Linked DNA regions of Actinoalloteichus fjordicus. The protein of the gene in region 1 interacts with the protein of each later gene in a pairwise test. Links are inferred from orthologs where the notes say so. Each region holds a gene or a part of one and is shown in the gene's direction. Other genes may lie near its edges. The genes, in order: tsaE and rlmB.

Evidence for each region.
Region 2: the proteins of tsaE (region 1) and rlmB interact in binary tests that used the Escherichia coli proteins (3 or more experiments, as listed by UniProt). The link is inferred for Actinoalloteichus fjordicus from one-to-one orthologs.

What each region holds. Positions count from the first base shown.
Region 1 is NZ_CP016076.1:6,586,605-6,589,911, reverse strand. Bases 120-3,116 are described here. They hold tsaE (tRNA (adenosine(37)-N6)-threonylcarbamoyltransferase complex ATPase subunit type 1 TsaE), read left to right. Parts: upstream 120-1,384; coding sequence 1,385-1,849; downstream 1,850-3,116. Other genes in these bases: UA74_RS28140 (IclR family transcriptional regulator), read right to left, coding at 2,834-3,116; UA74_RS28155 (alpha/beta fold hydrolase), read left to right, coding at 186-1,289; alr (alanine racemase), read left to right, coding at 120-189. In the rest of the region: more of alr, read left to right, coding at 1-119; more of UA74_RS28140, read right to left, coding at 3,117-3,307. UniProt on the Escherichia coli protein: Required for the formation of a threonylcarbamoyl group on adenosine at position 37 (t(6)A37) in tRNAs that read codons beginning with adenine.
Region 2 is NZ_CP016076.1:376,174-379,483, forward strand. What follows is about bases 71-3,070. They hold rlmB (23S rRNA (guanosine(2251)-2'-O)-methyltransferase RlmB), read left to right. Parts: upstream 71-1,090; coding sequence 1,091-2,050; downstream 2,051-3,070. Other genes in these bases: cysS (cysteine--tRNA ligase), read left to right, coding at 71-1,091; UA74_RS01670 (MBOAT family O-acyltransferase), read left to right, coding at 2,138-3,070. Also shown: more of cysS, read left to right, coding at 1-70; more of UA74_RS01670, read left to right, coding at 3,071-3,310. UniProt on the Escherichia coli protein: Specifically methylates the ribose of guanosine 2251 in 23S rRNA.

The sequences.
Region 1 (3,307 bases):
CTGTTCGGTCCGGGTGATCACGGCGAGCCCACCGCGACGGACTGGGCGGACGCGATCGGCACCATCGACTACGAGATCGTCACCGGGATGCACCGGCCGAGGGGACGTCGGGTCGTCGTCGACGGAGCGAATGCCGCCGTCGACGGAGGCGAGGCACGTCCCGAGCACCACGCGGAGGCGGACGAATGAAACCGTGGCATGTCGTGGGCGTCGTCGGCGGCCTGGTCGGCGCGGCCGTGGGTGGTGCCGTCGTCGGCGTCGCCGCCCAGAGCGCCCGGCTGGCCGCCCAGCGCGCAGGCGAAGCGGACCCGCTGGCTGACGAGCAACTGGGAATGCTGGCACCCGATCGCGAGTACACGGTGGCCGCCGACGACGGACTGCCGATCGCCGTGGAGGAGGTGGGCCCCGCCGACGGCGGCGAGCCCGAACTCACGGTCGTCCTGGTGCACGGCTACGTGTTGGACCGCCGGTGCTGGCACTTCCAACGGCGCGACCTGCCGTTGATGACCGATCCTCGGGTCCGGGTGATCTCCTACGACCAGCGCAGTCACGGCCGGTCCGGCCGGGCGCGGCTGGCGTCGTCGACGATCGAGCAGCTCGGCCGTGATCTGGCGGGGGTACTGCGGGTGGCCGCGCCGGAGGGTCCGTTGGTGCTGGTCGGGCACTCGATGGGCGGCATGACGATCATGGCGCTCGCCGAGCAGTACCCCGAGCTGTTCCTCGAGCGGATCAAGGGCGTCGCCCTGATCGGCACGGCGGCGGGCGAGCTGGGGAAGTCCGGCCTGTCCCGGTCGTTCCTCAACCGGCGCAATCCGATGACGAGGGGCCTCGGACGGGTGGCCTCCTGGCAGCCTGGGCTGTTCGAGATGGTCCGACGCGCGGGCGGCGGGATCACCAGGAGCGGGGTGCGCTCGATCGCCTTCGGCGACCGGAAGGTCAGCCCGTACCTGGTCGACCTGATGGCGGAGATGATCACGTCGACGCCGTTGCAGGTCGTCACCGACTTCCTGGAGACGCTGGGCACCCACGATCGCTATACGGCGCTGGTCGGGCTGCGGCACTGCGAAGTGCTGGTGTTGGCGGGCGACGCCGACCGGATCACCCCGTTCTGGCATTCGGAGGTCATCGCCAGAGAACTGCCGAACGCGGAGTTCGTCCGGATCGAGGGCGCGGGGCACATGGTGATGCTGGAACAGGCGGACCGCTGCACGGAGGCCGTGCGGCAGCTCGTGCGCAGGGTCAGCGGCAGGCGCCGGGCGCCGATCCGACCGGAGGAGGCCGAGGCGTGATCGACGACGCGACCGCAGCAGACCTGCCCGGCCGGAGCGTGTCCCCCGCCCGTTCCGGCGCCGAGGGCCGCGTCGCCGACGGCACGGCGGCGGCCGTGGAGCGACGCCGGACCCTGCCCACACCCGCCGACACCCATGCGCTGGGGCAGCGGCTGGGCGGGATCGTCGAGGCAGGCGATCTTGTGGTGCTGGCAGGCCCGCTCGGCGCGGGCAAGACGGCACTCACCCAGGGCATCGGTGCCGGGCTGGGCGTCCTCGGGCGGGTCACCTCGCCGACCTTCGTCATCGCTCGGCTGCACCGTCCCGCGCCGGACGGGCGTGGGGTGGCGCTGGTGCACGTCGACGCCTACCGGCTCGGCGGGTTCGGCGAGCTGGAGGATCTCGACCTCGGACTCGACCTCGACCAGGCCGTGGTCGTCGTGGAATGGGGGGAGGGGCTGGCAGAGACGTTGACCGACGAGCACCTGCTCATCAGGATGGACCGCCGACCCGACGACACGCGCGAGGCGATGCTGCTCGCGGGCGGCCCGACCTGGGCTCGGCGGCTCGCCACGCTCTGAAGCCGGTCTGTGATCCCTGCTGTCGGAGTTGCGCGGTGATCGGGCGCGGGTCGCGATCGTGTGTGCCTGTCGGTAGTGGTCTGCTGCCCGTTCGACCTGTCCCAGGGCGGCGGCGAGGTGACCGAGGTGTTGTGCGGTGGGGCCGAGGGTGAGCAGCCCGCTGCCTGCCCCCGCGAGTTCTCCTGCAGCCGGGAGCGGTCGTTCATAGAGCCGTGCCATCGTCGGCCGGTCGGCTGCCCTGATCGCGATCATGGCGTGCAGGCAGGTACGCGCCTCGAACAGCAGATCGGGTGGGGAGTCCGGCACGCTGCCTGCGACGTCGCCTCACCATGGCTCGCTCCTGTCGCCTGGCAGCTCATCCACGGCGCTCCCCACGCAGGACTCCAGAGGGATCGAAGACAGACCGAGAGTCTGTCTTCGATCCCTGCTTTCGGAGTTGTGTGGGGCCGGCGCGGCGATCTGCGGCGTTGTCGTCGGTCACCATGGCTCCGCCATGGCTCTCTCCTCCGCCTGGCAGCTCATCCATGCCGCTCCCCGCTCAGGACTCCAGAGGGACCGAAGACAGACTCTGAGTCGGTTCCTGCTGCTCGGCGTACCTGATCGGGGTGCGGAGTCGGCCTCGTCGCGTGCGGTTTCTCGGGTCGCTTCCGACGTCGACTGTCGCCGATCTCGGCCGGGGTGGAACGCCAGGCCCGTCGCATCCGTTTCCTGCGTCGCCCGAGCCGCCCGGGGCTCGGTCCGCGTGCGGACCCGACGCGCACCCGGTGTGGGCTGCCCGCTCGTCGTCCGCTCCGGTGCGCAGCAGGCAGCGGAGGAAGCATCCGGCGTCTCGACTCCTCGGGCCCGGAAACGGGGTCGGGCTCGGCACAGTCGGTGCCGTCCCGCGTCGCCGTTCCGGCACCGCACCGCGCAGCTGGACGATGGCTGCCGGGTCACCGGGGCTTCCGCAGGCCGGATCGGGTCGACGCCGCGCCCGGCTCGTGATCAGCTTCGGGTACCGCGCTGACCGCGTCCGGTCAGTTCCTCGGCTACCGCCTCGGCGGCCCGCCGCAGGGCGGGAAGCAGCGCCGCCTCGCCGATCCGCTGCATGCGGTCCTGCGGACCGCTCACCGAGACCGCGGTGGGCGTGTCTGCGGTCGGCACGGCCACCGCGAGGCAGCGCACCCCGAGTTCCTGTTCCTGAGCGTCGATCGCGTGGCCCGTGCGACGGATCTGCCGCAGCTCGTCGATCAGCGCGTCGGGCGTGGTGATGGTGTGCTCGGTCTGTGCAGGCATCCCGGCGCTGCGGACGAGGTCCAACGCCTGTTCCTCCGGGAGCAGCGCGAGCACCGCCTTGCCCACCGCGGTGCTGTGTGCGGGCACCCGCCTGCCGACCTCGGTGAACATCCGCATCGAATGAGGCGACGGCGCCTGGGCCACGTAGACGAGCTGGCTGCCCTCCAACACCGCGAGGTTGGC
Region 2 (3,310 bases), 6.2 Mb from region 1 along the record:
GGGCCACCGGTCACGTGCCGCAGATGATCGAGCTGATGCAGCGGTTGATCGATCGAGGCCACGCCTACGCCGCGGACGGCGACGTCTACTTCTCGGTGACGAGCCACCCCTCCTACGGTGAGCTGTCCGGTCAGCGCCTGTCCGAGATGCAGCAGGGCGAGACCGCCGCGACCGGCAAGCGCGACCCGCGCGACTTCACGCTCTGGAAGGCCGCCAAGCCGGGAGAGCCCTCGTGGGAGACGCCCTGGGGTGCGGGGCGCCCCGGCTGGCACCTGGAGTGCTCGGCGATGGCCACCTACTACTTGGGGCCCCGGTTCGACATCCACGGCGGGGGCGCCGATCTGGTCTTCCCGCACCACGAGAACGAGGTCGCCCAGTCGACGGCGGCAGGCGACGGCTTCGCCGAGTACTGGCTGCACAACGCCTGGGTGACGATGAGCGGCGAGAAGATGTCGAAGTCGCTCGGCAACACCGTCGGCATCCCCGTGATGCTGGAGCGGGTGCGCGCCCCTGAGCTGCGTTACTACCTCGTGTCGGCGCACTATCGGTCGAACCTGGAGTACAGCGAGGAGGCTCTCGCCGAGGCGGCGAAGGCCTATCAGCGCATCGAGGCCTTCGTCCGCAAGGCGGTCGGGGCCGCAGGCGAACTGCCGGTGGCCGACGCCGGGTCGTCGACCTCGGCGGCCCGTGTCGAGTTCAGCGCCGCGATGGACGACGACCTCAACGTGCCGAGGGCACTCGCCGTCGTGCACAACCAGGTTCGCCTGGGCAATCAGCTGCTGGCCGACGACTCGAACGGCGACGACGGCGGCAGGCTCGCGGAGCACGTCGCCCTGGTGCGGTGGATGCTCGCCTGCCTCGGTCTCGACCCGCTCGGCGCGGAATGGCACACGGCGGCAGGCAGCACCGAGGACCGGGCGGTACAGGTGCTCGGCGATCTCGTGGAACAGTTGTTGGCCGAGCGGCAGACCGCTCGGGCAGCCCGCGACTTCACGAGCGCCGACGCGATCCGCGATCGACTGCTCGCTGTCGGGGTCGCCGTCGAGGACGGTCCGGACGGGCCGACATGGACTGTGAAGGACGGCAACTGATGGCGGGCAACTCTCAGCGGCGCGGCGCGATGCGCAAGCCCGGAACGAAGAAGGGCGCCGTGACGGGGTCCGGCGGCCAGCGTCGCAAGGCGCTGGAGGGCAGGGGTCCGACGCCGCGCGCCGAGGACCGGCCTTATCACCCCGCACATCGGCGTGCCGAGTTGGCCAATCGCGCGGAGGCCAAGCGGGTCCAGCGCGGCAAGGCCGCGGCAGCGGCTCCGGAGACCATCGCCGGGCGTAACCCGGTGGTCGAGTGCCTGCGGGCCGGGGTGCCTGCCACGGCACTGCACATCGCCACCGGCATCGACACGGACGACCGGGTCGCGGAGGCCGTGAGCCTCGCCGCAGATGCGGGCATCTCGGTGCTCGAGGTGTCCCGCACGGAGCTGGACCGCATCACCCAGGGCGCCATGCACCAGGGGATCGGCCTTCAGGTCCCGCCGTTCGACTATGCCCACCCCGACGACCTGCTGGCCAAGGCACGCGAGTCGGGTCGCCAGCCGCTGCTCGTGGCGCTGGACGGGGTCACCGACCCGCGCAATCTCGGCGCTGTCATCCGCTCGGCTGCGGCGTTCGGCGCCGACGGCGTGGTGGTCCCGCAGCGTCGTAGCGCCGGGCTGACGGCAGTGGCCTGGCGAACCAGCGCGGGCACGGCGGCGCGGCTGCCGGTGGCCAAGGCCACCAACCTCACCAGGACCCTGAAGGACTGGGCCAAGCAGGGCCTGATGATCGTCGGACTCGACGCGGACGGCTCGATCACGGTCGACGAGCTGGACCTGGCCACCGGTCCGCTGGTCGTCGTCGTCGGCTCCGAAGGGCGCGGCCTGTCGCGGCTGGTCCGGGAGACCTGCGACGCGACGGTGTCGATCCCGATGGCCTCGGACGTCGAGTCGTTGAACGCCTCGGTCGCGACGGGCGTGGTACTGGCCGAGGTTGCTCGGCGTCGGCGCATCTCCTGACGCCGGAGTTCCCCAGGTCGCCCATTTCGGGCACCCGGCGGCTGCCGGTCGGTTAGAGTCGTTCGCCAGACGTCGATAAGGCCGAGGATGTCGTTCGCCAGTCCGCTGTTCCTGTGGTACTTCATGCCTGCCGTCCTGCTGGCAGTGCTGATCGCACCCCGGAGTTGGCGCAACGGCGTCATCGCGGTGGCGAGCCTGGTGTTCTATGCCAGCGGCGCGGGCGGAACCACGCTCCTGCTGCTGGCGTGCATCGTGGTCAACTATCTGGTCGCGCCCGCATTACAGCCGGACGAATGGGATCTGGAACGGCGGCGTAAACGCTGGCTGCTCATCGGCGTGATCAGCTTCAACCTCTCGATCCTCTTCGTCTGGAAGTACGCCGGCTTCGCCACCGAACAGGCCGCCGTGCTCGCGAGCTGGTTCGGCGCCGACCTGCCGGTGGTGGAGCTGGCGTTGCCGATCGGTATCTCCTTCTACACCTTCCATCACATCTCCTATGTGGTGGACATCTATCGGGGCGAGCGACCCGCGCTGCGCAATCCGGTCTCGTTCGTCACCTATATCGCGATGTTTCCGCAACTCGTGGCCGGGCCGATCATCCGCTATCGCGAGATCGCCGACCAGCTTCCGCAGCAACGCAGTCACCGGCTGGACGACATCGCCGCCGGGCTGCCCCGGTTCGCGCTCGGTCTCGCGAAGAAGGTCATCGTCGCCGATTCGCTGGCGCCGGTGGTCAACGCGTGTTTCAACACGCCCGCTGAGGATATGACCTTCGCGATCGCCTGGTTGGGGGCGATCGGTTACACCCTCCAGCTCTACTTCGACTTCTCCGGCTACTCGGACATGGCGATCGGCTTAGGCCGGATGCTCGGATTCCGCCTGCCGGAGAACTTCGCCCGGCCCTATTCCTCGGTGACCGTCACCGAATTCTGGCGACGGTGGCACATGTCGCTGTCCCGCTGGTTCCGGGACTACGTCTACATCCCGCTGGGCGGCAATCGGCATGGGGCGGTGCAGACGTATCGCAATCTCTGGATCATCTTCCTGCTCACCGGGTTCTGGCACGGCGCCGCCTGGACGTTCGTCCTGTGGGGGGTGTTCCACGGCGCCCTGCTGGTGTTCGAGCGGGCCACCGGGCGCGATCGTGCTCCCGCAAGCCAGGGCGGTCGAATCGCTCGCAGGCTGCTGACCACGGGCCTGGTCACGATCGGCTGGGTCGTGTTCCGGTCGCCGGACATGGCTGCGGCGATGAACGTGCTC